DNA from 2 places in the Neobacillus sedimentimangrovi genome. Region 2 is predicted to be linked to the other one. Evidence: riboswitches for the same ligand, from Rfam matches in the RefSeq annotation. Region 2 holds a riboswitch; the other holds the start of a gene.

Region 1 (8,497 bases), on a different contig from region 2:
TCCTATGGAAGTAAGGATTGAAAGGTTAAACCGATATCTAATAGGATGGTGCGGATACTTCGCTTTAGCCGATACTCCAAGCAAATTTAAAGAATTAGATAAATGGATAAGAAGAAGGCTGAGAATGTGTAAGTGGAAACAATGGAAAAATCCTAGAACGAGCGTGAGGAAACTAATCGGTTTAGGTGTGCCTGACTACAAAGCACATGAATGGGGCAACTCTAGAAAGAAATATTGTAGAATTGCCTGCAGCCCAATTCTACACAAAACCCTCGAGAACACCTACTGGAGCCAACGAGGGTTGAAAAGTCTATATGATCGTTATGAATTTCTTCGTCAATCTTAATAGAACCGCCGTATACCGAACGGTACGTACGGTGGTGTGAGAGGTCGGGGGTTAGTCACCCCCTCCTACTCGATTTGTTCACTCCATATGGACAAATTAGGGTTTTTGTCCACGTGCAGTGTATGACACCATCTTTGAATTTGATGAAAAGTGCCTACACCATTCTGAACATAGTTGAATTAACTATATTAAGCTATGAGGTTATATGGAATAGGTGTATGTATATGGGAACTATCCATTTAGATTATTGTTTTTTCTTTGTTGAAAGGGGAGGGAATATATGGATATAGATTTTTTGAGAAATGAGTTAAAAAAAATTCATATCCGAAATGTGCCTAATGCGGATGTAGAAGTAGTGAATGAAAGTTCATTAAAGATGATTGGTAAAGGACGACAGGGAGCAGTATTTGCAGTTACGGATGATATTTGTGTAAAGGTATTCGGTAATAAGGAGGATTGTGAAAGAGAATATCAAGCCCTTTCAATGGGGAAACATACAAATCTTTTCCCAAAAGTCCATGATAAAGGAAAGCTCCATATTGCCATGGATATGATCAAGGGTGTAGATTTACGGGAATATCTACAATCACAGCCATTGACACCGGAGCTGTCAGCTAAATTAATTGAGATGTTATTGACGTTTAAAGAAATAGGATTTGAACGGATCGATCACCATAAACGCCAAATTTATTTATTGGAAGACGGTAATTTAAAGGTGATTGATGTGGCAAGGACGATTTGGCGAGATCGGGTATATCCATATCCACGAAAATTATTGAATTCTTTTGGGGAAGAAATAAAGCAACAATTTCTTACTCACGTTAAGGAGCTGAATCCAAAATTATATGATGAGTGGCTTCATTATATACGGATGGAGGAGCTGTCTAGACAAATTTGTCAAGTATTAATGAACCAATCTACTAAAAAACAAAATCTAGATAAATTATGCGAGAAGTTATTAATTAGAGATAATGAAAAGGAATATGTTAAACAGCTTTATGGACTAGTGCATAAAGTTTTTAAAGAAGAATGGGTTAAAATGATGATACTTAAAGGAATGGACCCTGAGAAGGTGATGCAAAAAATAGATGAACACTGGGATTCCTTAAAAAGAGAGGAACCACAACCATCTAAGAAAATACGAGATACTAAAAAGAGCAAAGTTAATCTGAGAGAGGCGAACCATGTAGGAGTACCAAAAAAACGGTATGAGGGGGCAGTTGTTGGAATAAAAATGAAACCTCGTCGTTTTTATTAAAATGAGAATGAAAAAAAAGTGGATCTTATAATAAGTGAGGTGAGACTGACTTGAAAATACTCGTTATTTGGCGTCTGCTCACAGTAGGCGGGGTAAATGCTGGATGGCGGAACCGTGCCATATATTTAAAAAAACATGGAATTGAACTTGAATTTCTATATACGACTGATCATGGTGGCTACCATATTATGGAGGATGTAGCTAAAGTTTATTTAACAAAGGACGATAAGAAGATTATTAAAATTATTAAACGGAACAATTATGATGCGATTATTGTAGTTGATACAAGTGCCGCATATAAGTGGATTCGGAAAGCCAAGTATAAAGGTCCTGTCATTATTGAAGCACGCACACCGGAATTAATAAAGCTTCAGCCTCATCTTAAGTCGTTTAAAGGCATTACCCCTCAATTGATTATTGTTCCATCAGAATACCAAAAACGGCTTGTATCCATCCTTGCAGAAGGAATTCCGATTAAGGTTATTTACAATGGGGTTGATACATCATTTTATCGGGCAGTACCCGCCGATGAGATTGATTATTCAAATGAGCCTTTCTTACCTAGCGATAAGAAGATTATCGGCTGGATTGGCCGAATTGATAAAAGAAAAAATTGGCCGATGCTCGTAGAGGTGGCTAAAAAGATAAAAAATGAACGAGATGATGTGGAGATTTGGTTAATAGGCGGTGCACAAAGTGTTCAGCGAGACGAATTCGCAGAAGTATGGAGACAGGAAGAACTTACTGATATTATAAAGTGGTTTCCGGTAATTCCGTATCAGCAAATGCCCCATGTTTATGCTAAAATCCGCGAATCTGGTGGATGCACTTTAGCAACGACCAAATCAGAATCATTCGGAAATACTTTTATTGAATCGATGGTGAGCGGTGTACCTGTTGTGGCCTCCAGAATTAGACCGATTACTGAATTGGTAGTACATGGGGAAACTGGGCTGCTATATCGCGGTCAAAATGTCGATGACGCGGTAAAGCAACTATATAAAATTATTGATGATCCTAAATTGCATCAAAGTATGTCAGAGGCTGCTATTAAACGTGTACATGAAAAATTTGCCATCCATGTAGTTGCAGAGCAATATGTCCAGTTACTCTTTAACATCATCGAACAATTCAGGAGTCAGGTAGGTGAGGTGACAGAGAATGATTCAGCCAACGGATTATCAAATGAAGCTTGATGGGAAATCAAATAATCATTTAATTACATTTAATGATGGTCATGATTATGCGGTTAAATTTTTTCAGCCACAATGTAATAAGTCATTGGTGAATGAATGGGTAGGTTATTGTTTGGGGAGGTATCTTGGTTTACCAATTCCTTTTGGCCGAATAGTAGAAATTCCTCCAGACTTTTCCCCCCATATCCCCGAACTTGCAGAGTTAAACTACACAAAGTATCAATTTGCTTCACGTTATATTCCTAACTGCTTAAATGGGCATCAGGTGTTGGATGTTCAACAGATTGTTAATGAATCATCATTAGCTGGTATCATTGTATTTGATTATTGGGTAGGCAATTTGGATCGGACTAGGAAAAATATTTTGTTGAGGGAAGAACAGCCTAACACTTATCACCTGTGGATCATTGACCAGGCAGAAATATTTGGAGGGTTTGATTGGGGGATAGAGGATTTAGAAAATTTGCCCTCAAATATCATATCAAGCACGACACACAAATTTATAGCAAAGCATGTAAAAGAGGAGGAGCAATTTTTCGCGCAATTGGAGCTGATCCAAACGCTTCCTATTTTATTAATGGAAGAAATTGTTACCTTGATTCCTGAGGAATGGAATGTTTCGAATGAAGAGAGAAAGGCAATCGTTACGGCACTTATCATCAGGCGTAACAAAGTTTTACCTAAATTACTTGAGAAATTTATTAAGAAAGTATATCGACCATTACATGGGATAGAAGGTTCATCTTAGTTAGGTGTTTATTATTAAAGTTGCTGAACGTCAGATTAGAAAAATGAAAAATTGGTATCATGATTAGCCAGTCTTTGAAGCCTGCAGACATGGAGTCTGGGGCTTTATTTTAAGTAAAAAATGGATATTTTCGGCTTTAAGAAATTTCAAGCTCCATCTTCAGAGTGACGAACCCCCTTCGTTCTCCGTCTTACGATCTGTCAATATTGATTTTCCCCGCTCCTCGTGTTTCCGTCCTCTCATTTGGTGATCACTATACGAGTGTATCCGCATTGCACGACTGAAAGCAATAGCTTTGGGGAGGAGGACAAACGCAGCTGACCAGGGAGTTTTCGCTTTTCTAATTAAATATGAAAATATCCTTTCGACTTCGAGAATTGTCTAGCTTCAGCACCCTAGCTGCGAGACGCCTTCCTTCTCCGCCCTACGATAAGTCAACATCGAATCGCCTTTGGCTCTTCGTGTTTCCTTTATCTCAGTTGGAGAATCTCCACAAGGAAGGCTCCGGCAGCATCCGCATCGCACGATCGAAAGCGATAGCTTTTGGGAGGAGGACAAACGCAGCTGACCAGGGTGCTTTCGCTTTTCTATGAACGAGGTTACTTTTATTTGCATATAAAGAATTAAGGAGTTAAGTGGAAGGGAGACAGATTATGAGAGTCCGAAAGGCCATTATTCCAGCCGCAGGTCTTGGTACGCGCTTTTTGCCCGCAACAAAAGCGCAGCCAAAGGAAATGCTGGTTATCGTTGATAAACCCGCGATTCAATACATTGTTGAAGAAGCAGTTGATTCTGGAATTGAGGAGATTATTATTATTACCGGTAGAGGGAAAAGGTCGATCGAGGATCATTTTGATAAATCCTATGAGCTGGAAGATACCCTCTTAAAAAGAAATAAAGTGAAGGAATTAGAGGAAGTTCAAAAAATATGTGATTTGGCAAATATCTATTATATTCGTCAAAAAGAACCAAAGGGGCTTGGCCATGCAATCCTTTGCGCCAAAAGTTTTATTGGGGACGAGCCATTTGCTGTATTGTTAGGTGATGATATTGTCATGTCTGAAACCCCATGCTTAAAACAGCTGATAGATGTATATGAATTTTATCATTCTTCAGTATTAGCTGTTCAAGAAGTACCGAAAAAGGAAGTCAGTAAATACGGCATTATCGAACCAAAAGGAGCTATGATAGAACCTAATTTATATCATGTCAATTCTTTAATAGAAAAACCGAAAGAAGAAACGGCTCCATCAAGACTTGCAATCATGGGAAGATATGTGTTAAGACCAGAGATTTTTCATATATTAGAGAACCTTCCATACGGGAAAGACGGAGAGCTACAGCTGACAGACGCTATCAATGAACTAAACAAACAACAATCTGTCCTTGCTTACAAATTCGAAGGCAAACGATTTGATATTGGAAATAAAACCGGTTACATTCAAGCAACGATTGACATCGCTCTTCAAAGACCAGACACTCGCAAAGAAATTAATGAATACTTGAAAGGGATAACTAAAAATTTACAATAGGTGTCTGGCACTATATAATGATATAACGCTAAAGTGTCCATTCTTCATTTGGACATTTTGGCGTTTGTTTCTTAATTTAATGGTTTATTCTCCAATTATTGCTTGGGAAAGCGCAGGATTAGACATATTTCGTCTATGTGGTTATATTGGCTGATGTTATTGTTGGAATGTCTATTAATAAGTTATATTTACTTAAGTAGATGAAAAGGAGTAGTTATCCATGAACAAGCCGGTTATTGTATATACTACGAATGATTGTATTGAATGTTTGATCGTAAAAAAAGTTCTTTCCGAGGAAGGAATTGATTTTGAAACACGTAATATCGTTGAAAATCCGCAGTATCAAAAGGAATTGGAGAAGTATGGTTTTCTCGGAGTACCTGTTACTGTTATGGGAAATAGAGCGGTCAAAGGAGTTAACAATGAACTAAAGGAATTAATCAATCTGGCCAAATGCCAAATGGACGATTAACACGTACTTTTTCTTCAAGGAAAATGATTACTATAAAAATATGAAATGCTACATAGTTCTTTACAATTCTAGTTTTTAGGTTTAACATTGTAATTAATTGAATATATTTAATCACTACTAGGGGTGCCCTGTGATCGGGCTGAGAGAAAACGAGAACGTTTTTAACCCTTTGGACCTGATCTGGGTAATACCAGCGTAGGAAAGTAGACCATGTGAAATTTGACGGTTTTTCATTCTAAATATCCAGGTCCATTTATTGGACCTGGTTTTTTATGGTTAAAACGAATATTCTCGACAACGATAATGTTCATGCGTAAGCACTTTAGCGGCTAGTGTCCTCCGCTCACCACCCTATGATCAGTCAACAGTGAAAAGCAAATTGCTTTTCGTGTTATCTTTCTCTCGGTCGGATCGGACCACAAGGAAAGCTTTGTAGAAAAGCATTCTATGACTTAAAGCGGTTGCATTTGGGAGGATGCCATACGCCGCTAACCACGGTGCTTGCGCATTTATTATGATTTTTTGTTAGAAATGGGGAGGTTCTATTGGATAAAAAAGTTTTATCGGAAACTTTACAAAAAGTAAGAGAGGTAAACCCGTTAGTACATAACATCACGAATGTAGTTGTGACCAATTTTACAGCGAATGGATTGTTGGCTTTAGGGGCTTCACCGGTAATGGCCTATGCGGCTGAAGAAGTGAAAGAAATGGCGCAGCTTGCTAGTTCACTAGTTTTGAATATTGGTACATTAAACCCGCAAACAGTTGAATCCATGATTTTGGCAGGAAAGGCCGCGAATGAAAAAGAAACACCTGTTCTTTTTGATCCAGTGGGAGCAGGAGCCACCCAATACAGGACAGAAACTGCTAGGAAAATCATGAATGAGGTTAAAGTATCCATTGTTAGAGGAAATGCAGCTGAAATTGCAAATGTTGTTGGAGAAAACTGGAAGATTAAAGGAGTGGATGCAGGAGAGGCCAATGGGGATGTGGTTAATCTTGCCATTAAAGCTGCTCAAAAATTTAATTGCGTTGTGGTCATTACGGGAAAGGATGACGTCATAACCGATGGAACTACAACCTATTTAGTATCAAATGGCCACCCACTATTAACAAAAGTGACTGGAGCAGGATGTTTATTAACTTCTGTCATTGCGGCATTTGCTGGTGTGGAGAAAGACTTGCTACGTGCCTCAACGGCTGCTTTAACTTTTTATGGCATTGCAGCGGAAAAGGCGGCCAAAAAAACAGCAGAACAGGGCTCGGGTAGTTTTCAAATTGAACTATTGAATCAGCTGGCGATGGTTACACCGGAAGAATTGATTCAATTAGCCGTTTATAAAAAATTACAAGGAGCTGATTTAAATGTTTAAGGCATTAACAATTGCTGGTTCCGACAGTGGTGGCGGTGCAGGAATTCAGGCGGACCTAAAAACATTCCAGGAGTTACAAGTTTTCGGTATGTCCGCGTTAACCGCAGTGACTGCTCAAAATACATTAGGTGTTCACGGAGTTTATCCAATGACAGCGGAGGCAGTTTCTCAACAGATCAAAGCCATCGGTGAGGATATGGGTACGGATGCCATTAAAACTGGAATGTTGTTTAATGCTGAAATCATAGAAGCTGTCTCTGAGCATCTAGTAAGATATCAATGGAAAAATGTGGTGGTAGATCCCGTTATGATTGCTAAAGGAGGCGCCTCTTTACTTCAACAGGAGGCCATTTCAGCTTTGAAAAAATATTTATTACCTCGTGCTTTGGTAATAACACCTAATATTCCGGAGGCCGAGGTGTTGACCGATATGTCTATTCGAACTGCGCAAGATAAAAGGGAAGCGGTAATGAGACTGTTTGATTTAGGGGTGAAAAATATTGTCCTTAAAGGAGGACATGATGAAGATCCTTCAGAATCAGTCGATTTACTATTCGATGGTAAAGAATTTTATACATTTTCCAGCAAACGAATTTCGACGAAAAATACGCACGGAACCGGTTGTACGTTTTCTGCTGCAATAACCGCTTGGTTGGCGAAAGGTTTATCTGTATTGGAGGCCGTGACAAAGGCAAAAGAATTTATTCAGGCTGCTATCGAAGAGGAAATTGAAATTGGCCAGGGACATGGACCTACAAACCACTGGGCGTATCGAAAAAGGAATAAGGTGTTGATTGACTCATGAACCATTTAAGAGAAATGCTAAAGGTTTATTTTATTATGGGAAGTACCAATTGTTTTAAGGATCCACGAGAAGTATTAGCAGAAGCTATCGACGGTGGGATCACCATGTTTCAATTTCGGGAAAAGGGTGATGGAGCGCTGACTGGAGTTGAAAAGTTTAATCTGGCAAAAGATCTACAATCTTTGTGCCGGAAGAATCAAATCCCTTTTATTGTTAATGATGATATTGAACTAGCACTTGCCCTGGATGCTGATGGTGTACACATTGGGCAAGAGGATGAACCAGCAAGTGTAGTAAGGGAAAAGATAGGAAACAAAATCTTGGGCGTTTCTGTACATTCAATGGAGGAAGCATTAGCTGCTTTAAAGGATGGTGCAGATTATTTTGGAATTGGCCCGGTTTTTCCGACAAAAACAAAAAAAGATGCAAAACCATCACGCGGGACAACACTCATTGAAGAACTAAGAAGAAAAGGTTACAGCACCCCAATTGTAGGAATTGGTGGTATTACAACCGAAAATGCTTCAACTGTTATGGCGGCAGGAGCTGACGGAATATCTGTCATCTCAGCTATTAGCCATGCGAGTTCACCATACCAAGCTGCAAAAATCTTAAGGAAAAGAGTGGAGTCAGTAGAAAAGGTAATATAAATTGGCAACAAGCTGAGGCTGACTAAATTTTATTCGATTACAGAAGCATGTAGCCAATACATTAGATATTTGAGTATGAAAGAGGCAAAAAATAGATGAACAACACATATAAGCTGA
Region 2 (21,125 bases):
TAATCAATATTTATGATGAGGGAATGAAAAAAATGAAACTTAAAGAAATTACCTTTATAGCATTGTTTGCTGCTTTTATGGGGGCTCTAGGTATTGTTCCACCTATTACTCTTTCGTTTACACCTGTACCTATTACATTGCAAACACTAGGTGTTCTCCTTGCAGGGGGAGTATTAGGAGCAAGATTAGGAGCGATGAGCCAAATTGTCTTTTTACTGTTAGTTGCTGCTGGTGTACCTCTTTTATCGGGAGGCAGAGGCGGATTAAGTGTGTTTGTTGGACCGAGTGTTGGTTACTTAATTTCTTGGCCCATTACAGCATTTGTTATTGGATATCTATTATCGTTTATAGCAAATGTAAAACTACATCATGTTTTATTAATTAATCTAACAGTTGGAATCCTACTTATCTATTTAATTGGTATACCCGTTCAGGCATTGATTATGCACATTTCACTATTAGATGCTGTAAAAATAAGTTTAGTTTACATTCCTGGGGATGTTTTAAAAGCAGTACTAGCTTCCATTTTAGTTTACAGACTAAGAAAGCACCCAGTATTCTCAAGTTCACTAGCAACGATTTATCCCAATAAATGTAACTAGAAAATATTAAATTTAAAAGAGACAAATTGATGTGTCTTTTTTATAGAGGGGATATTGATGGATAATATAACTGAATCTTACGAATATTTCGCTAAAATTTTCCCGAATAAAATAGCCATCCATACTGATCATCAACAAATTAATTATAAAAATTGGAGTGAATTGGTCAATCAAACGGCAAATTGGCTCAACTCACTGCATTCAGAAAATAAAATAATAGGAATCCATTTGCCTAATGGAATTCCTTTCCTACAACTCTTTGCAGGGGCTGCTAAGGCAGGATGGATTGCAGTTCCATTAGATTTGAAATGGAAAACCATTGAGTTAGAAGAGAGAGTAAAAATTTGCAATCCGTCAATCATTGTCACAACAAAAGAAATTTTCTATCGGAATAAACATATTATTCCAAATTTAAAGAGTTTGGATGACATTTTACAGGAAATCTCCCAGTTTGAAGTCAATATAATTAGGGATACTCAAGAAGATTTACCTTTTTACATAGGATTTACATCTGGTACAACTGGAAAACCAAAGGCATTTGTTCGCTCCCAGAATTCATGGCTGGCGAGCTTTGAGTGTAACCGTATTGATTTCGAATTAAATGAATTGGATCATGTTTTCATTCCTGGAGCTTTAATTCACTCCCATTTTCTTTATGGAGCCATTAGCACTTTATATTTAGGGGGGACTGTCTATCTATTAGACAAATTTTCACCGATTAAGGGACATTTATGGATACAATCTTACCCCATTACAACGATGTATGTCGTTCCAACCATGCTAGAAGCCTTTCAGAAACAAGGAATTCTAATCAATGAACCGATAAAAGTTCTTTCATCGGGTGCAAAGTGGTATGAAAGGTTGAAATTGGAGATTCGTAATCATTTCCCCAATATGACCATGTATGAGTTTTATGGGGCTAGTGAATTGAGTTTTATTACTGTACTTTCTGAAAGAGATGGAATCAAGAAGGCTGCATCTGTTGGGAAGTCTTGTTCTGGCGTAGAGGTACAAATTCGACTAAAAGATCAAAGATTAGCAAGGCCCAATGAGATTGGAAAGGTCTATGTAAGGAGTGGACTGATAATAACCGGATATATGGATTCTGATGGAAGGACTGTTCATTCGATTCGGGATGAAGAAGGATGGGCTACTGTCCATGATATGGGATATTTTGACGAAGATGGCTATTTATATATTACAGGCCGTGAACAAAATATGATTTTATATGGCGGAATTAATATTTTTCCTGAAGAAATAGAAAAAGTGATTTCTATGCATCCGGACGTTGAGGAGGTTGCCGTAATAGGTTTACCAGATTCGTATTGGGGTCAGGTTGTGACTGCTGTAGTAAAAGGGAAAGGAAGTTCATTAGAGTTAAAAAGACTATGTAATAAGTATTTATCTTCTTATAAAATTCCCCGCAAATGGTTTTTTCTATCTGAAATGCCATATACAACGAGTGGAAAGATTGCTCGTGCTGAGCTAAAAAAACAATTGGAAAGAAAGGTGACCAGTAATTAAAAGAGCAGTCATTGTCCTAGCGAAACGTACACCAATTGGAAAAGTAAAAGGAATATTACGAGATATTCAGCCGCATGAACTTGTCGCTCCACTCCTCCAGTATTTAGCGAATAGATTGGAAGATAAGATAAATGACATTATTTTGGGGAATGTTGTTGGACCAGGTGGAAATATAGCTAGGGTCGCTGCATTGGAAGCAGGATTACCTCTTTCTGTAACAGGACTTACCATTGATCGTCAATGCAGTGCGGGATTAGAAGCCATTCGAATGGCCTGTTACTATATCCAAGGCGGAGCCGGCTGTTGTTATATTGCTGGTGGTGTAGAAAGTGCGAGTACTTCTCCATTTCCATCCAGAGCAAGATTCTCACCTGAACAAATTGGCGACCCTGATATGGGTGTTGCCGCGGAAAATGTAGCAGAAAAATATTCTATATCAAAAGAATTACAGGATAGATACGCACTTTTAAGTTACGAGCGCACTTGGGAGGCGTACGAAAAGGGGTATTTTACTCAAGAAATCATTCCGATTAAGGAAAACCACCAGGATGAAGAATTACTTAGAAAAAGAAAGCTGGAAACTCTACTAAAAAGGGCGAAACCAATATTTAAAAAAAACGGTACAGTTACTGCAGCGAACAGTTGCGGTATTCATGACGGTGCTTCAGCTGTTCTTGTCATGGAAGAAAAAGTAGCTTTAAAACTTGGTTACCAGCCTATCCTGAGATTTTTGGACAGTGAAGTCTCAGCTGTACATCCTAATTATCCCGGGGAAGCCCCTATTCCAGCTATCCAAACCTTATTAAAAAGAAACTTGTTAACCGTTGCTGATATAGATTTAATTGAAATTAATGAAGCATTTTCTTCGAAGATAGTCGCCTGTATGAAAGAACTTTCTATTCCTTGTGACAAAATAAATGTTCACGGAGGAGCTTTAACGTTAGGACATCCTTATGGGGCTTCAGGAAGTATTTTGATCACCAGGCTTTTCTATGAAGTCCAAAGACGAAAGAATGCTAAATATGTACTAGCGGCACTGGGCAGTGCTGGAGGAATCGGAGAAGCAGTCCTATTCGAGGTGGCAACATGAAATTGAAGGAATTTAAAGTGAGCTTTACCCAAGAAGATGTGAGACGATTTGTCCAATTGATTGGTGATCAAAATGCTATCTATCAGTGTCCTGAAAGGGTCCAAGGTTATCATTTCGAAAAAACCCCTCTTCCTCCAACCATGCCAATGATAGCTTATAAATGGCTTGAAATCCCATGGGAACTTCAACAGCCTATTATTCATCGAAAACAGAAATGCACTCAACATCAAAGAATGTATATAGATGAGATCTATAGGGCAATAGTGGAAGTGACAGAACCATTTCAACGTCAAAATTTTACTTTTATTAAACAAACTCTTTATTTATATAATGATGAAGGACAACTTTGTTTTGAAGGAGAATCAGATTTGATTTTGGAAGGTTTAACATGAAAAATTTTACCTTTAATATTACCGAAGAAGAGGTTGAACAATATGCCATAATTTCAGGTGATAACAATCCCGTTCATTTAGATATAGAAGTGGCAAAACAACAAGGGTTTTCAAATAAAATTGCCCATGGGATGTTAACAGTGGCTAAAGTGTTAGGGATAGTTTCAAACGAAATTCTCGCTCCACAAGAGTGGGTGTATAAGTATGAATTTACATTTACCTCACCAGTATATTTGGGAGATCAAATAACTTTGAATATAAAACAATTGGATAATAAAATTAGAGTAGAAGGAAAATGCAGGAAAAGAGTAGTCATAAAAGGATGGTTGATAGTAACTAGATGAAATCCCCGATGAACATAAAAAACAACTGACAAATCGTGCAATCATATGGGATCGCACGATTTTTTTGATAATGGGGAAATTAAAAGCTATATAGTTTTGTTAAATAAGGTGAATCTTATTTTGATATGTTACGGAGAACCGTACCATAAATAGAGAAGTTTTTTATATTCATTTACTTGAAACAAACCATTACTAAACAGGGTTTTTTTATTTTTTTCAAATATTATCGTGTGGCCTATGAATAAATTTTGTTGACTTTAATGAAAAGTGTGTGTAAAGTGGTAATTGAATTAAATAGGAATTAAAAGGAAGACACTAGGGGAGCCTTTTTTGGCTGAGACGGGAATATCCCGGACCCTTTGAACCTGATCTAGTTCATACTAGCGTAGGAAAGTGGAGTCCGTGCATGAGTATATGTATACATGGGTATATTTATACATTGTATATTTATATTTATTCTGCCGCTCCATTTTTGGAGCGGTTTTTTTGTTTCACTTTAAAGCTGCTTCCAAACTAGCGTCTTCCGATTACAACTAACTAAGGAGGAAATCGGTATGAGTTTTTCTGCAGAACTAAGAAAAGAAGCAAATCCTATTTTTAATGCTATTTTTGAGCATCCTTTTGTTCAAGGTATTGCAAATGGAGATTTGAAGAAGGAGCAATTAATTCATTATGTAAAACAAGATTTTGAGTATTTAAGTTCCTTTATACGAATCTATGGAATTGCTATTTCAAAGTGTGAAAATCGAGAAGATATGGAAATGTTTAATAAGCAAATTTCCTTTATCTTAAACAGTGAAACACATCCTCATAATAACTTTTGTCAAGTTGCAGGTGTTTCCTACGAGGAGTTACAGGGATTTCCTTTGGCTCCCTCTGCCCATCAATACATTCGTCATATGCTAACGGTTGCTCATGAAGGAACATTGGGAGAAATTATCGCTGTATTATTACCATGCCCGTGGACCTATTGGGAAATTGGAAAACGACTATTAAAAGAAGTAAATCCAGACCGCTCTCATCCATTTTATGAATGGATCAATTTCTATGGCAATCGTACGGATTCCATTACAACCAAATTTTGTGAGCGCCTCGATGAATGGGCAAAGGATGCGACAAGCAAAGAAAAAGAAAAAATGAAGGAACATTTCTTACTTAGCTGTCAGCTAGAATATATGTTTTGGGATATGGCTTATAAACTTGAAGAATGGCCTGTAAAAATGGAGGTAGTACCTTCATGACTTGGAAAATGAAAGAAGTGGTTCTAGCCGTTATTTTATCAGTAATTTGCGGTGTGATTTATTTAGGATGGTCTACACTGTGGGTTCCTATTTCTTCTCTGGTAGGTCCTGTCGGTGCTGGTTTCATGTTTGGCATTTGGGTAATTGCCAGCCCTATTGTTGCCTACATTATCCGTAAACCAGGTGCTGCATTTGTAGCAGAAGTTGCGGCAGCAGCAGTGGAATTATTAACGGGAAGCCATTTTGGCTTATCTGCCTTGTTAATAGGGGTTTTTCAAGGGATTGGTTCTGAAATTGCTTTTGCCATATTCAGATACAAGCGGTACAACCTTCTAACCTTAATGCTATCTGGTGCCTTGGCGGCCGTTTTTGCAATGATTTATAACTTGTTGGCAAATGGTTTTGGATACTACTCTACAGGGGTATTTTTAACGACATTAGGGATTCATGTTATAAGCGGCATCATTCTTGGCGGTTGGTTAGCAAAGGTAGTGGTGGACGCACTGACCAAAACAGGTGTATTAGAACAATATGCAATTATGAAAGAAAGAAGAAAAAAGGGAGACATCAATGGACATGTTTCTGGGCTGTAAAGATCTTTCTGTCCGCTTTTATAACCGTTCTGAAAAAATACTTAAAAATATAACGCTATCCATCCATAAAGGGGAAAAGGTATTAATACTTGGGCCTAGCGGGAGTGGGAAATCAACTTTGATCTCCACTCTTGCTGGGATCATTCCGGAGCATATGGAGGCAGAAGTTACAGGACAAGTATTTCTACGAGAAAATGTGGGTGTTATGTTTCAAGATCCTGATTCTCAATTTTGTATGCTTCATGTGGATGAAGAGATAGCTTTTAGCCTTGAGAACCGCTCCATTCCTCGAAATGAAATGGATGAAATCATTTCAGATTTGATGAATCATGTAGGTTTAAAAATAGATAAGAAAACCTCCATTGAAACATTATCAGGTGGTATGAAACAAAGACTGGCTTTGGCTTGTTTACTAGCTTTGGAACCAGAAGTGTTGTTTTTTGATGAACCAACAGCTCAGTTAGACCCTGCTGGAAGAAAAGAAATATTTGAGTTATTACATAACCTATCTCAAAAGACCAATCAAACGATGGTATTTGTCGAACATGTTTTAGACGGCTGTATTGAATGGATGGACCGGGTCATTATGATCAATGAGGGCGGAAGAGTAATTGGAAATGGGAATCCAGAGGAAATTCTCCGTCATTTTAATAACGAAATGAAAGATGCAGGAATTTGGCGGCCGAAGCTTTTTCCGAACAAGTGGAGCGAAGTTATTGAAAACCCCTCTCATCCATTATCTATTAAATTATCAAAAGAGCTAGAAACAAAGTGTCAAGTTAAAACAAGAGAATACGGAAATGAGAATCCGATCATTTATACAGAAGATTTGGAAATAGGCTATGGAAAGAAGTCAATTGTAAAAGATATTAACCTAGTGATAGGTAAAGGGGAATGGATTTCGATTGTTGGAGAAAACGGAAGTGGAAAAAGCACTTTGCTGAAAAGCTTAATTGGCTTGGAGCCAATAAATAAAGGGAAAATATACATTCAAGGTAAAGAATTAAAGAAATGGTCCGATCGTGAATTGTTTGAAAGAGCAGGTTTTGTCTTTCAAAATCCAGAACTTCAATTTTTAGCAGACACAGTATTTGAGGAAATTGCTTTTGGCGGACGGCAGAGAAATTGGCCGAAAGAGTCCATTCATGCCAAAACAAAAAAACTGTTACAGGAGTTTGGTTTGGAAGCCTATCAGAACGAACATCCTTTAACTCTTAGTTTGGGACAAAAACGGCGGTTGAGTGTGGCAACCATGTTATTGTTTGATCAAGTGTTATTAATGCTTGATGAACCAACATTTGGTCAAGATGAAAAAACAGCAAGTGAATTAATTAAAAAACTAAAAGAAAGACAGGAACACGGAACAACGATCATGATGGTCACTCACGATATGGATTTGGTAGATAATTATTCAGATCAAGTCTTGCTTTTAAATAAAGGAAAAGTAGTTTATCAGGGAACGCCATATGGTTTATTTTCTGACGAGGCTATTTTACGGGAAACTAAGATCATACCACCCCTTCATTATCAGCTAATGCATGCACGAAGGGAGCGAGTATTAGTATGAAAGCAAATACTTCATTCTTAGCTACTCTAAATCCCTCCTGTAAGTTGTTTGCCCATTTATTCGTTATGTTTCTTTTAATGAGTATTACGAATACGAAAGTGACTTTCTTCATATGGATTTTAGCTGTACTTATTGGCATTTTTTTAGGCGGATGGAGAATCACGTATTTTTTAAAAAGGTTATTACCTTATTTTGGATTTTTTGTTCTAATTTTTTGGATGATGGCTGCTTTTGGGGAAGGCCAGGAAACTATTTGGCAATGGGCATGGTTCCATATTACGAAAGAAAGCTTGAATCACGGCCTGACGATTGCTTTACGGATGTTAGCGTTTGTTACATATGGATTATTATTTACTTCTACAACCGACTTAACATTGTTCATTATGAGTTTAATCCATCAATGTAAACTTTCACCTAAATGGGCATATGGACTATTAGCCGGGCTGCGCTTTATCCCCTTATTCCAATCTGAACTTAACCAAATGAAGACTGCTCATAAAGTTAGAGGATACAAGGAAAAAAATGGGTGGAAAGCTTTTAAAAGGTATGCGTTGCCGTTATTTACACATGGAATCAGGAAATCTGAAAGAATAGCAATTGCGATGGAAGCACGTGGTTTTAATGGGAATAAGGATAGAACCTATTACCGAACCACTAAAATTGCATCAAGAGACTGGGCTTATTTACTTTCTTTAGTATCTGTTGTTATAGGAATGACTTTTTTATAATTAAGCATTCAATAATAAAAAAATTGTCGATGATATAGGTGTGGTGAATCAGAATCCAACAGTATTTCACACAAACTATTAAATATTATGATCGAAACAGATAAGACAGGTACTGTCCTGTCTTTTTTGTTATATACTTATTTAGGTTATTTAGATAAATACCCTTTTTCATTACGATCTTTCTTATTAGCGTTATAAATCAAACGTAGGGATATAAACATTAATACAATTGCAATTATTCGATGGTAGTCCAATGAAATTTGAATGCTACCAAACCAGCCAAAGTGGTCAGTCAACAATCCCATAGAAAGTTGGCCAATAATGGCTGAGAGATTCGTTGCAATGACTCCGATTTTAGGTACTGCAAGTATGGTTAGAAATAAGTATCCTACTCCAAACCAAACCGCACTTAATTGCCACTTTGGTGCCTCAAAAATAGTTAATAGGTTACCACTTCCAAAAAATAAAACGACGATAAAAAGTATCATTGCTCCTGTAATAAAAGTTAAAAATGCACTTTCTAACGTACCGGCTTTGCTACTGAATGAACCGTTAATAGAAGATTGAGCACTTAACACAATCCCACCAATGAGGGAAGAAAGTAATATAATAATTGACATAATAATCCCTCCTTAATAGATTAAAACTAAGGAAACAATCATTAATGCAACAGCAATGATTTTTTCCTTTTTCACTTTAATTTTTGGACTACCTAACCAGCCTTTATGTTCAATAATCATACTCATCACCATTTGTCCAACTACAACACTACTCATTGCTAATCCAACTCCTACAATTGGAATACCAATAACGAGAATAGTTAGATAAATAACGCCTAGCAGTCCCCCTGATAATTGCCACTTTGGTGCTTTAAACGTATAAGACAGAGAACCTTTCCCCAAAAAAAGAAGAGCAATTCCTAGAATAATCGATCCGACCGCAAAGTTATATAAACTGCTTTCTAATTTTCCAATGGATTCCCCCAATTCCGCATATATCGTTCCTTCTATACTTAATGTGACACCGGCTAATAATGCGATTATATAAAATAGAATATTTTTCAAGCATAATCCCTCCATTCATATCTTTAATTTGAGACATTCCTTATCTAATAAAAATCTAACATGTAAGTAGGAGACTGATTATGGTTATTATCAGTCTCCCAAAAGTTAACCTAATTTTTCTATTACTGCTTTTGTAACAGCCAATGTAGATTGAGGGTTTTGCCCTGTAATTAAATTGCCATCCACTTCGAAGTGAGTAGACCAGTTTGGAGCAGCCACAAAAATAGCCCCTAATTCGCGAATTTTGCTTTCCAAAAGGAATGGAAGTTGATCCCTAAGTCCCGTATCAGCCTCTTCTCTATCTGTAAAAGCATTAACGCGTTTACCGGCAACAAGAGGTCGACCGTTAGATAATGTAGCTCCTACTAAACCAGCAGGACCATGGCAAACAGCAGCAACAATCTTACCTTCCTCAAAAAAGTCCCGTAATAATTCCTGAAGTTTTTTATTATTAGGAAGGTCAAACATTGTACCATGCCCCCCTGGTAGAAAAATTGCATCAAATTCTTGAGAAGATAGTGCATCTAACTTGATAGTGTTCTGTAAATACTTTTCAGTATCTAAAATCTCTTGAGGAGTATTTTCATTTGCACTAGCTGGATCAACTGTACTTTTTCCTCCTTGGGGACTTGCAACTGTAATTTGGTACCCTTCTTTCGAAAATTCTATATACGCCTCTGCAAATTCTGATAACCAAACACCTGTTTGTTTACCATTACTAAGTTCTTTATGATTAGTAACAACCATTAAAATCTTTTTTGTCATAAGGTTTTACCTCCATGAAAATGATTTTTGTTACATTGGTTATTTTAAGTCCAGATTAACTATAAAACAAATTATATTTTTATGGGTTATATATAAATATATTTATATCAAACGGGAAGGTTACACTTTGCATCATTTTGATAAATGAATGCATGTTAAGAAAATAAAAGAAGTCATCCAGTATATACTGAATGACTATATATTGAATAATTAGTTATTTTTTCATTGAAAGTGTATCTACTATTTTATTGATTTCTGGCAAATGTTTATTTTTTGTTTTATATGCAATATATAATTTGTTGCTTACTTTTAACTCCTTAAATAATACTTTTGATTTTGCTTCTTGCATTGAATTTACTAGAATAAAAGTCGGAATTAGACTGATTCCCATTCCACTTTCTATAGCTTTTAAAATAAGGTGTAAATTAGGAATAATATGAACTGGTTTAATAATTGGCCGTTTTTTAAAGTGTTCTCTCCATAGCCTTCTAATAATTGGTAAATCTAATCCGTAACTAATCCATTTTTGAGATAAAAGCCATTCTTCCTTAGACTTTAAATCTATATTCTCTGGTATTTGTAAGTGATAAGGTGCAACAATTACGAACTCCTCTTCACATAAAAACAAGTATTCAATTTCGGGTGATTGATACTTTTGTGAAGTAATAATGATATCTACTTTATCTTCCTTTAATAGTTCAAGTAATTGGTCGGCAGTTCCAAAATGTGAAACAGTACATGTATTAAATTTGTTAAGTTTTGAAAGGATATTTTCATAATAGTATTCAATTGCAGAGCCGATTCTTATAATGGATAGAGCAGGAGAAGAGGTAGAGTGAAAACTTAAACTAGTCACTTCTAATGACTCAATAAGCGGGGCTACTTGTGAATATAACTCCTTTCCTCTTTCCGTGGGCACCATTTTTCTAGAAGTTCTAGTAAATAAAGGTTCGCCAACTTCTGATTCTAATGAGGCTAAGTGTTGACTCAATGCAGGTTGTGTCATAATTCGGGCTTTGGCCGCTTCGGATACTGAATTGTACTTATATATATAAATGAAACTCCTATACCATTCAAGATCTATCATCAAATCACCTCTTATACTAGGCTAAAATTAGCAGTCTTATCGATAAGAATAGTCTTTCCTATATTAAAGCATAATTTTCCCTTATTAAATGTACAAATGTAAGGAATCATCTTATATGGACATCTGAAAAATTGATCATGATTCATTGAACACTAAATGTCATTTCATAAATAGGGATGGGAAAAGTTCTTATAGAAATGGAGTTTAAGAGGAATTCTGGATGGTTTTGAAGGTAGAAGTGAGTTTAATGGGAAATTAAAAGATAATTTAAAATTTATGGTATCAAGCTTAAAAAAGCTATAGGCTAATCATCGTGTCCTTCGCATCCAGCTCTAGGGCTGCTGGTGCACTGCATACCTTGATTTTAATCCCGTCGTGTCTGTTGGCAGGGTGTTTTTGGCCCTTTGACCTTATGCCTAAAGTTGTTCAACGAATTGCTCAATTTATGCCGCAACACTGGGTGCTTAATACAATAAGCCAATTACAGCTTGGACATTCTTTTGGTAGCATTTACATTAATTTAATGATTCTACCAGAATTTACAGCAGTATTTTTCTTATTTTCCATTTATAAATTTGGACGGAATAACGATGTTCGCAATTTTGCTTAAAAAAGTTAGTAGATAATAATTTTTATATTTATATAAAAATGCTGCAGGAACCTTAACATTTATAGGTGCAGTTTTTACAATACTCTCCGTGAACAATAAAGAAGTTTTTAGAAAACAGTAATCAGTTACAACCGTGAAAGGTTTAAAAAAACAGTGTCTGTTCTCAATGCGTTATAGAATTACATCATTGGGAGCAGGCACTGACTTCATATTTTTAAATTTAAAACCTTCTAGGGAATTGTTTCACAATGGCAATCGTGAGAGTGTCTGCCATTTCTAAGGCGTTCGCTTCAATTTTATCAAATACGTTGATACTAGCGTTAAAATTACTTTGGAGAATGAATAATACCTCTTGTATAGTAAGTTCCAGGTGTTCGAAAAACATTTCTCTGAATTTTATTTCTGATATAAAAGGATTTATTGTACTTAGGAATTTGGAAATTTCTGCTCCATTTGCGTACCAACGTTTTTCTGCATCTGCTACAGCATTTTGATTGCCTGCTTTTGCAGCTTGGACTAATTCAGCAGCAATAACCAGATGATTCCTGATTAAGTTGCTGAACCTTTCAGCAATTCTATTTCCATAGAAAGGTGCTAGTAAATTCCCCATATCTGTAGCGTTTCGGAGAAGTCGTGCGGTAACAGCGTCGAAATCAGGTAAATTAAAGGCTATGCTATTGATTGTCATTCTTGTCCAATACACGTGTTGTTCCCAGGTTAAACGCATAGCATTACTTAAACGAACTTCCTGTTCACTAATACAAGAACCTTTGAACCAAGTTCTTTTCATGGTTCCTCCCCCACAATCTAAAATCATTCCAGTATATTCAGATTTTAAAAAAATTGTTTCTACTTATTCATAATTTGTAATCATTGATTTTAACTAAAGATACGAAGGTGGGTTTCAAGGCAGCTTCTCAATAAGGAAATTTTAAAAAAATGATAAATATTGTGGGTGAGGGGAACTATATTAAAATTGATGATCAATTAAATTTGAATTCGTTATCGATTATTTTTAAATTTATTCTTAGGAGTTGATTATTCATGACTTTTAGACTTACCCCCTGTATTGTAATGAATGGAACGCAAAAGAGGCTGTTCATTTTTATGAAAAGGTCTTGGATGCCAAAATCCTAAATATTCAAACTTACGGAGAGATGTCAGTACCTTGCCCAGAGGCATTAAAGGAACGTGTAGCAAACGCGATGCTACAAATTGGAGAAAGTAAACTCATGTTATTTGATGCTCCAAATATATCTGTTCCAGACGGTAATACAGAGCAAGTACATAATATACAACATAATAAAAATGCAGTTGTAACCATAAATATTTCAATAAATGACGTGAGAAGAACAAAGAAAATCTTTGAAATCTTGCAGCAAGAGGGTAAGGTAAGAAGTTCCATTTAGCCCTGCATTTGGTACTGTAATGGACAAGTTTGGTGTAACTTTTATTCTTGTTACACAATTATAAAACTAAGTAATAGTGTGCTTATTTTCCTTATTGTCTGGATAATTATATCTACCAAGTTATTGTATTACTATCTTAAATTTTGAATGTTTAATTTGATTAACAAATCTTTTCCTTCATTATTCTATAAATGAATACATTTATAAAAAAGCATTGGACAGATAAGGAACAAATTTTATTAAATATTCTAGAAGAATTTGAGTTTGGACTAGAGGTCATCTTGTTAGGATTAAAGGTAAAACTAAGGGATAGACTTAGTAATTTACAATAATAACCATAAGGGCAGGTCTTTTGTTTCGTTTTTATTGAAATAACAGGTCTGCCCATGTGTTTTTCTATGTTATTTCCTAGCAATTGGGAGCTTACTAGGACAGATGGCATTTTTTATATTAACTGATAAGGTTGATCTTACAAGAACGTGTACAGGCCGTTATGGATTGATGAAATGTACTAGACTTTAATTTAGCAAACTATTGTTGAATAAGTCTTTAGAAGTAGGATAGAAGGTACTTCAAAACGTGAAAGACAAATGAAAAAGTATAAATAAGACCAAAATAATGAAAAAGGCGTGAGAAGCTAAACCAGAATACACGCCATTTTTTAATGCTAAATTCTTTTCACTACAAAAAAAAGAGTGTATCCTTTTCCATGGAACAGATGTTTAATCATTGAGCATTGCGTTATTTTTTTTTATAAAATCAAGTATAATTTATTCGTCATGAATTCATAGAAATTAAATGGGTTTATTTGGAATCCGTTTTTAAAAGGGAGGATGAGATACATGTCAGAAGAATATCGCTCTCGTATAGAGCGAAGAAGAATACAAGAACAGCAGAAAAATGCTTCAAAGGGTCAAAAGGGCAAGAAGCAGGGAAAGAGCGTATGGAAAAAAATCTTCTTTATTTGTTTGACTCTAGGCCTTGTTATGATTTTAGCTGGGATTGGTGCATTTGCATGGATTATTAAAGATGCACCAAAGTTTGATGAAACGTTATTAAAAGACCCATTATCATCGGAAATATATGCAGCCGATGAGAAAACTTTAATTGCCGAAGTGGGTAAAGAAAAGCGTGATGATATTACCATTGATCAAATACCGGATGTTCTCAAAAATGCAGTGTTGGCTACAGAAGATGCTCGTTTTTACGAACATCACGGAATTGATGTGAAACGGACACTTGTTGCCGTTTTCACGAATATCACAGCTGGCACTTCTCAAGGTGGAAGTACGATCACACAGCAAATTGTGAAAAATTCCTTCCTATCGCCAGAAAAGACGCTAACTCGAAAAGTGCAAGAATGGTATTTGTCCATTCAATTAGAACGACGTTTTTCAAAAGATCAAATTCTGGAAATGTATTTTAATAAGAATTTGTATGGAAGTGACGTTTATGGTGTAGCAAAAGCCGCCGAACGATTCTTCGGTTTAAAGGCGGATGAGCTAGATAAATTGACACTTGAACAGGCTGCCCTCCTAGCAGGAATTCCGCAAAGTCCGAATAACTATATTCCGACTGTGGAAAGTAATCTTGAAAGGGCAGAAAAACGAAGAAATATGGTTCTCCAATATATGAACCGACACGGCTATATTTCCAAAGAGGTAATGGAAAAAGCACAAAGTACACCGATTGAAGATACGTTAAATATTCAACAAAAACAAGGAAATAAATATCAAGCATTTGTTGACACAGTCATTGAGGAAGTTCAAAACAAAACAGGTTCAAACATATTTGAAGACGGATTAAAAATCTATACAACAATCGATCCGGAAATCCAGCAAATAACGGAGAAAGCCCTATCCACTAATGAGTATATTAATTATCCGGATAATGAGAGACTGCAGTCAGCAGTTGTCATTTTGGATACTCAGACAGGCGCTATCAAAGCAATTGGTGGTGGAAGACATTATCAAACTGGTGGTTATAATTATGCCACCAAGATTAAACGTCATCCTGGTTCGACAATAAAACCTATTCTTGATTATGGCCCAGCCATTGAAAAATTTAAGTGGTCGACAGGACATATCTTAAAAGATGAACCGTACCAGTATTCAAATGGAACTCCAATTCGTAATGCTAGCCGTTCTTATGTTGGAAATAGAACCATAAGGGATCATTTGGCATGGTCTCGCAATATACCGGCTTTAAAAGCCTATCAAGAAGTAGGAGCCGATTATGCGACAAATTTTGCCAATAATCTTGGATTCCCAATTACAGATGAACAAAAAGCAAATGAATCAAATGCCATTGGTGCAATAGATGCAGCCTCTCCACTAATTATGGCGGGTGCATATGCCGCATTTGGAAATGGTGGTTATTATATAGAGCCATATACGGTTACAAAAGTTATTTATCCTGATGGAACTGAAAAGGATTTGGCTTCAAGTAAAAAGAAAGTAATGGAGGATTATACAGCTTTCCTCATAACAGATATGTTGCGTACGGTTGTTGATTCTGGTACAGGGAAATTGGCTAATATTTCTGGTATTGATTTAGCTGGTAAAACGGGAACTACCAGCTTCGATAAATCGGCTATTGCGAAATATGGTTTGCCGAATAATGCAACACGTGATGCCTGGTTTGTTGGTTATACGCCGCAATACACCGGTGCGGTTTGGACAGGGTACACCACAACAAAATCGTCAGATGATTATTTAGGAAAACAAAGTGCAGACTTTTCTAAGTTGGTATTTAAGGCCATTATGTCTAGGATAAGTACTAGCAAGGAAACGTTTAAACAACCTAACAGTGTTGCCAAATCTGGAAATGAATATTATGTAAAAGGTGGAGAAAAACCGAAGCCACCAAAACCTGATAAACCAACTGGTTTGCAAGCAGTTTATGATGAAGCTTCGAACAGCATACTATTAACTTGGAATTACAATTCTGAAAATGAAACAACCTTTGAAATTTCTTATACTGTGGATGGAAAAACAATGAGCCTGTCATCAACGGGTGATAGAAAAGCAGTACTGCAAAACCCAGAGAAAGGAAAAACCTATATATTCAATGTAGCTGCTATTAGGGAAGGCGTTAAAAGTGATGCAGCATCTGCTTCCATAACCGTTCAAGGGCCGGATGAAAAATTAAAAAGTCCTGTTGGGTTGCATGCTAAATATGATAAAAATTCGAATCAAATTTTTATCAGTTGGAAACATCCTAATGCCAATGCACAAAATGTAAGCTATATCGTCACTTATACGATAAATGGAAATACTCAAACCTTAACGACGACGACAGATACAAATGCAACGTTAAGTAATCCGCAACCAGGGCAAAAATATGTCATTACGGTCGTGGCATCCAATAATGCAGGAACGAGTGAACCAACTTCAACTGCTGTTACAGTAGATGGAATAGAGAATCCTAACAACAACAATAATAATGGGAATGCTGGAGAAACAAAACCAGGGAAAGGAAATGTAAATCAAAACCAAAACGAAAACCAACATCAAAACCAACATCAAAACCAAAATCAAAATCAGAACCCGAATCAATAATAGTGTGATAAGTGAAGGAGACTGTTTTTTAAAACAGTCTCCTTTTTTTCCTAACAAAGGAATCCTCAAATACTAAGCGTTAGGATGACTAATAACTGTTTTTATAGTCAAAAAAAGTGCTAAATAAAAAATAATTTAGTAGTTTATAATTGTCAGATTATAGAAGAAATTTAAAACTATAAAAAAATATAATAGATTATGGTATTATTATAATTGAAACAGAAAGTGTTCCTGAATACCGCCTGGCTATAGGTAATACCTAAGCAAGGGCGCCTACTCTTTTTTGCAAATATAGGGATAAGGATGGTTATCATGAGCAGCATACGGACAAAGACGGATGTTATCTTAATTGGTGCCGGAATCATGAGCGCAACTTTAGGATCTTTACTGAAAGAGTTAGCACCGGAATGGGAAATTACAGTATTCGAGAAACTAGAAAATGCAGGAGAAGAAAGCTCGAATGAGTGGAATAATGCAGGGACGGGCCATGCTGCATTGTGCGAGCTTAACTATACATCCGAAAAAGCGGACGGATCTATAGATATTACGAAAGCGATAAAAATTAATGAACAATTTCAGCTTTCAAGACAGTTTTGGGCTTATCTTGTAAATAGTAAGGTGATACGTAATCCCCAAGACTTCATTAGGCCTATTCCACATATGAGTCTTGTACAAGGAGAAGAAAATGTAAGATTTTTGAAAAAAAGATTTGAAGCGCTATCAAAACATCCACAGTTTCAAGAAATGGAATTTACCGACGACCATGAAAAACTGACAGAATGGGTTCCTTTAATCATGGAAGGTCGTAAACTGAATGAACCGATAGCAGCAACAAAAATGGACTCAGGAACGGATGTTAACTTCGGCGCATTAACACGCATGTTGTTTGACCACTTAAAGAGTAAAAATGTTGATATTCGATTTAAACATCAAGTAGAGGATATTAAACGCACTGAAGATGGCTTATGGGAATTGAAAGTATGGAATATCGAAAGCGGTGCCATTGAACGCCACGCAGCTAAATTTGTATTTATTGGCGGGGGTGGCGGAAGTCTTCCTTTACTCCAAAAAACTGGCATACCTGAGTCTAAACATATTGGTGGATTCCCGGTTAGCGGTTTATTTATGGTATGCAACAATCCGAAAGTGGCAGAACAGCATCATGCAAAAGTATACGGTAAAGCAAAGGTTGGTGCCCCTCCGATGTCAGTGCCACATCTTGATACAAGATATATTGATAACAGAAAAACATTGTTGTTTGGACCTTTTGCTGGCTTTTCACCAAAATTCTTAAAAAATGGATCAAATTGGGATTTGTTAGCTTCTGTCAAGCCAAATAATGTATTAACCATGTTGGCTGCAGGTGTAAAAGAATTAGCCCTGACCAAATACTTGATTCAACAGGTTATGCTATCGGATGAAAAACGCATGGAAGAATTACGTGAATTTATTCCGACAGCAAAAGCAGAGGATTGGGATATTGTGGTAGCAGGACAACGGGTACAAGTAATTAAAGATACCGAGAGTGGTGGTAAAGGAACACTACAATTTGGTACGGAAGTGGTGAGTGCCGCTGATGGCTCGATTGCCGCATTGCTTGGCGCTTCTCCAGGTGCCTCTACTGCTGTACACGTAATGTTAGAGGTATTAGAAAAATGCTTCCCACAACATATGATAGAGTGGGAGTCAAAAATAAAAGAAATGATCCCTTCTTATGGTATTTCATTATCAGAAAACCAGAAGCTTTTTGAAGAAATTCATAACTCAACAGCCCAGACGCTTGGATTAGTTGAAAAAGAACTAGTCTATAGTTAATATTTTTGATGGATAAGATTTATCTTTTATAAAAAATTAATCAGCTGGACAAGATATTTCAAAAATATGTCCAGCTGATTGTCTTAGATTTTCACAAATAACAATTTACTAAAAGAGTTCTTGCAATAGGATAAATTCTTTTATTCTACAATTTTTAGTGTAAGTTTCATTGCCTTATGATCATCTTCAGCCCCACAAACAGTCGAACAAATTAATTCGTATTCCCCTGTTTTTTCAGCAGTAAATTCAACAGGTGCATCTGCTTTCAGATCAATCCCTAATTCTTCATTACTTATGGTATGAATACCTTCTTCGTTAATTAAGTTTAATTTAACCTTTGAACCTTTTTTTATTGTCAACTCTTTATCTGAAGAAAACTCCCAATTCTTTGCTGTAATTGTAAACTCCTCTACTCCTGAGGTAGAAGCAGTTTCCACTGTTTTTTCACTGGATTTTTTTGTATTTGCTGCTTCCTCTGTTCCCCCACACGCTGCTAAACCAAATGTTAAAGCACCTGATAATAAAAGGAATCCAAGCTTTTTCATGGCATACAGTCTCCTTTATATAAGTGAATTTTATAACTGGCAAAACAGAAATCTGTTTTCTACAGTCATTTTAGGGAAAAGAGAAATTGAGTTCCTTGACTTAGGTCAAGTTTATTAGAAAAGCGGAAGCACCCTGGTCAGCGGCGTATGGCCTCCTCCCAAAAGCTATCGCTTTCGGTCGTGCGATGTTTGAGCTAGACCATTCTCGTAGGTGAAAATCTTATAAAAAAGAAGCAGGTCGCTGCTTCTTTCCTTGTTCCTTATTAATAAACAATTACTGGTTGGTAAACACTTAAATTGTCATATACTTGTTTCATAATATTAGGCTGGACGTTCACACAGCCGCCCGATCCAGCTGTCAGATAGGCATTACTTGACCAGTTTGTCCGCCAGCTGGCGTCGTGGAATCCTTGTCCACTGTTAGTAAACGGAGCCCAGTAATTGACTTCGATCTCATATGCCGAACTGCCCGCTCTGCTCCCTTTAAGGACGTATGGAGACCGTTTATAAAGGATATACCACACACCTTTTGATGTATCCTCCCCTGTGTCATGCCGACCCGTCACCACATTCGTTGTGAGGACCATTTTCCCGTTTTTATAGAGCCAAATCCGTTGTTCGGAAATGGATACTTCCGCATATGTATCACCAATACCATTGTTTGTTAATGTTTCATATCCATAACCTTCACCTTTCCAACCGTGGCCAACAATATTCGTTGCAGAAAGTGACTTTTTCCCTTTTTCAAAGGCTTCATGAATCAATGCAGTCTCTTTTTCTACATCGAGTGCCCAGCCGTATCCTTGTCCCTTTACAGATATGACTTTTCCTGAATGAGTTTTAAAGGTGAAATTTTTATCTAGAGTGGATTGTACATCATTGATTTCTTCAATTTTATTTTTTATATTACTTTCTTTGATTATGATCTTCATATCTTTGGAAACCGTAGCACTCTTGATAAATTTGTTTGCCTTAAATGTATAAACTTTATCCTGTACTTTATATTCCAAGGTACGCCCAAGTAGTTCTTTCAGCTTTTTCTTTTGATTTTTGACAATCTCACTATCTTCTTTAACTGGTTGAATGTAAACAGGATTCAGATGAATTTCACTTGTATATTTTTGCTTATCATAGTCTTTTAATAGACGAGCAATGTCATATTGCTTCCCATTACTACTTTTCGTTACGACAATTTTCCCTTGTTGCCAATGAGCTTGTGCATCTTGTGGTGCTTTTAAAGTTTTATTTATGGCAACAAGCTTTTCTTCCAACTCTTTTTTTAGCGTCTGACTGCGATAGTAATCTGTTTCGCTTGACATTAACGAATAGTTTTTTGCTTTTGTTGAAGGAAAGAAAGTCCGTTGCTTTTGTAATATTTTTTTTACTGCTGGTAGATCCTTGTCGGTGATATTCATTTTTGTGTCTTTTCCATCTAGTATTTTTTGTTCGCCAATGAAAACGACATTTTTTAATACTGATTTTTGCAATTTTTGTAATGCTTGTTCAGCCGTTAGTCCACCAACATTTATACCATTAATCTTAGTATTTGCATTAAAATGTGTGCCCTGGTAATAACTAATTGCAGCAAATAGAAGTACAAGGGAAATGAGTCCCATCCACTTCCAGTTTTTATACCATTTAAGGGACTTAACTCGTTGTTTCTTTATTTTTTCCTTTGATTCTTGTAAGGTATTTGCCATGTAATAACCCCCTGAATACCTTTATGCTTTTTCCTTCCAATATAAGAAAATTGTTTGGAACATAAGGTTTCCTCTTACATATTACTACTAATTTACTAGATATAATAGTAAGAACTATGTGGGATTTAATTTTTTTAACTGTAGAATACAGAAAGCCCAAATGAGGAGATTTATACTCTTCATTTGGGCTTTTGAACTGTTGAACGTTATACTTTTTAAACAAATAAGCTTAGTAAAAGGATAAAGACTAGACCGGCAACGGAGATAATCGTTTCTAATAGTGTCCATGTAGCAAAAGTTTCTTTCATGTTTAGGCCGAAATACTCTTTAAACATCCAGAAACCGGCATCATTGACATGGGAGGCAATTAAGCTTCCTGCCCCTGTTGCAAGTACAACTAATGCAAGATTCACGTCCGTTTGTCCTAACATTGGGATTACCAGACCAGCAGTGGTCAAGGCTGCAACGGTGGCAGATCCTAAAGATATA

Evidence for each region. Region 2 has a riboswitch for thiamine pyrophosphate ahead of tenA (thiaminase II). Riboswitches for the same ligand answer to the same signal wherever they lie in the genome.
Region 1: another riboswitch for thiamine pyrophosphate. It lies ahead of thiM (hydroxyethylthiazole kinase); the one in region 2 lies ahead of tenA (thiaminase II).

Annotation. Positions count from the first base shown of each region.
Region 1 is NZ_JAAFZF010000001.1:259,665-268,161, reverse strand. Features, by position in the region: partial or broken gene GZA11_RS01360 (group II intron maturase-specific domain-containing protein) at 1-346, shown strand, start outside; gene GZA11_RS01355 (serine/threonine-protein kinase) at 627-1,604, shown strand; gene GZA11_RS01350 (glycosyltransferase family 4 protein) at 1,655-2,800, shown strand; gene GZA11_RS01345 (HipA family kinase) at 2,766-3,548, shown strand; gene galU (UTP--glucose-1-phosphate uridylyltransferase GalU) at 4,202-5,080, shown strand; gene GZA11_RS01335 (glutaredoxin family protein) at 5,301-5,552, shown strand; TPP riboswitch at 5,662-5,771, shown strand; gene thiM (hydroxyethylthiazole kinase) at 6,098-6,925, shown strand; gene thiD (bifunctional hydroxymethylpyrimidine kinase/phosphomethylpyrimidine kinase) at 6,918-7,730, shown strand; gene thiE (thiamine phosphate synthase) at 7,727-8,380, shown strand; gene thiW (energy coupling factor transporter S component ThiW) at 8,476-8,497, shown strand, end outside.
Region 2 is NZ_JAAFZF010000008.1:392-21,516, forward strand. Features, by position in the region: gene GZA11_RS04810 (biotin transporter BioY) at 33-602, shown strand; gene GZA11_RS04815 (AMP-binding protein) at 660-2,126, shown strand; gene GZA11_RS04820 (acetyl-CoA C-acyltransferase) at 2,122-3,216, shown strand; gene GZA11_RS04825 (MaoC family dehydratase) at 3,213-3,608, shown strand; gene GZA11_RS04830 (MaoC/PaaZ C-terminal domain-containing protein) at 3,605-3,952, shown strand; TPP riboswitch at 4,260-4,361, shown strand; gene tenA (thiaminase II) at 4,507-5,193, shown strand; gene GZA11_RS04840 (ECF transporter S component) at 5,190-5,786, shown strand; gene GZA11_RS04845 (ABC transporter ATP-binding protein) at 5,764-7,353, shown strand; gene GZA11_RS04850 (energy-coupling factor transporter transmembrane component T family protein) at 7,350-8,081, shown strand; gene GZA11_RS04855 (DMT family transporter) at 8,228-8,701, opposite strand; gene GZA11_RS04860 (DMT family transporter) at 8,714-9,145, opposite strand; gene GZA11_RS04865 (type 1 glutamine amidotransferase domain-containing protein) at 9,251-9,910, opposite strand; gene GZA11_RS04870 (LysR family transcriptional regulator) at 10,125-10,997, opposite strand; gene GZA11_RS17025 (ABC transporter permease) at 11,311-11,607, shown strand; gene GZA11_RS04880 (acetylglutamate kinase) at 11,828-12,397, opposite strand; gene GZA11_RS04885 (VOC family protein) at 12,726-13,016, shown strand; gene GZA11_RS04890 (PBP1A family penicillin-binding protein) at 13,859-16,576, shown strand; gene GZA11_RS04895 (malate:quinone oxidoreductase) at 16,889-18,391, shown strand; gene GZA11_RS04900 (cytochrome c oxidase subunit II) at 18,532-18,936, opposite strand; gene GZA11_RS04905 (L,D-transpeptidase) at 19,200-20,636, opposite strand; gene GZA11_RS04910 (GntP family permease) at 20,852-21,125, opposite strand, start outside.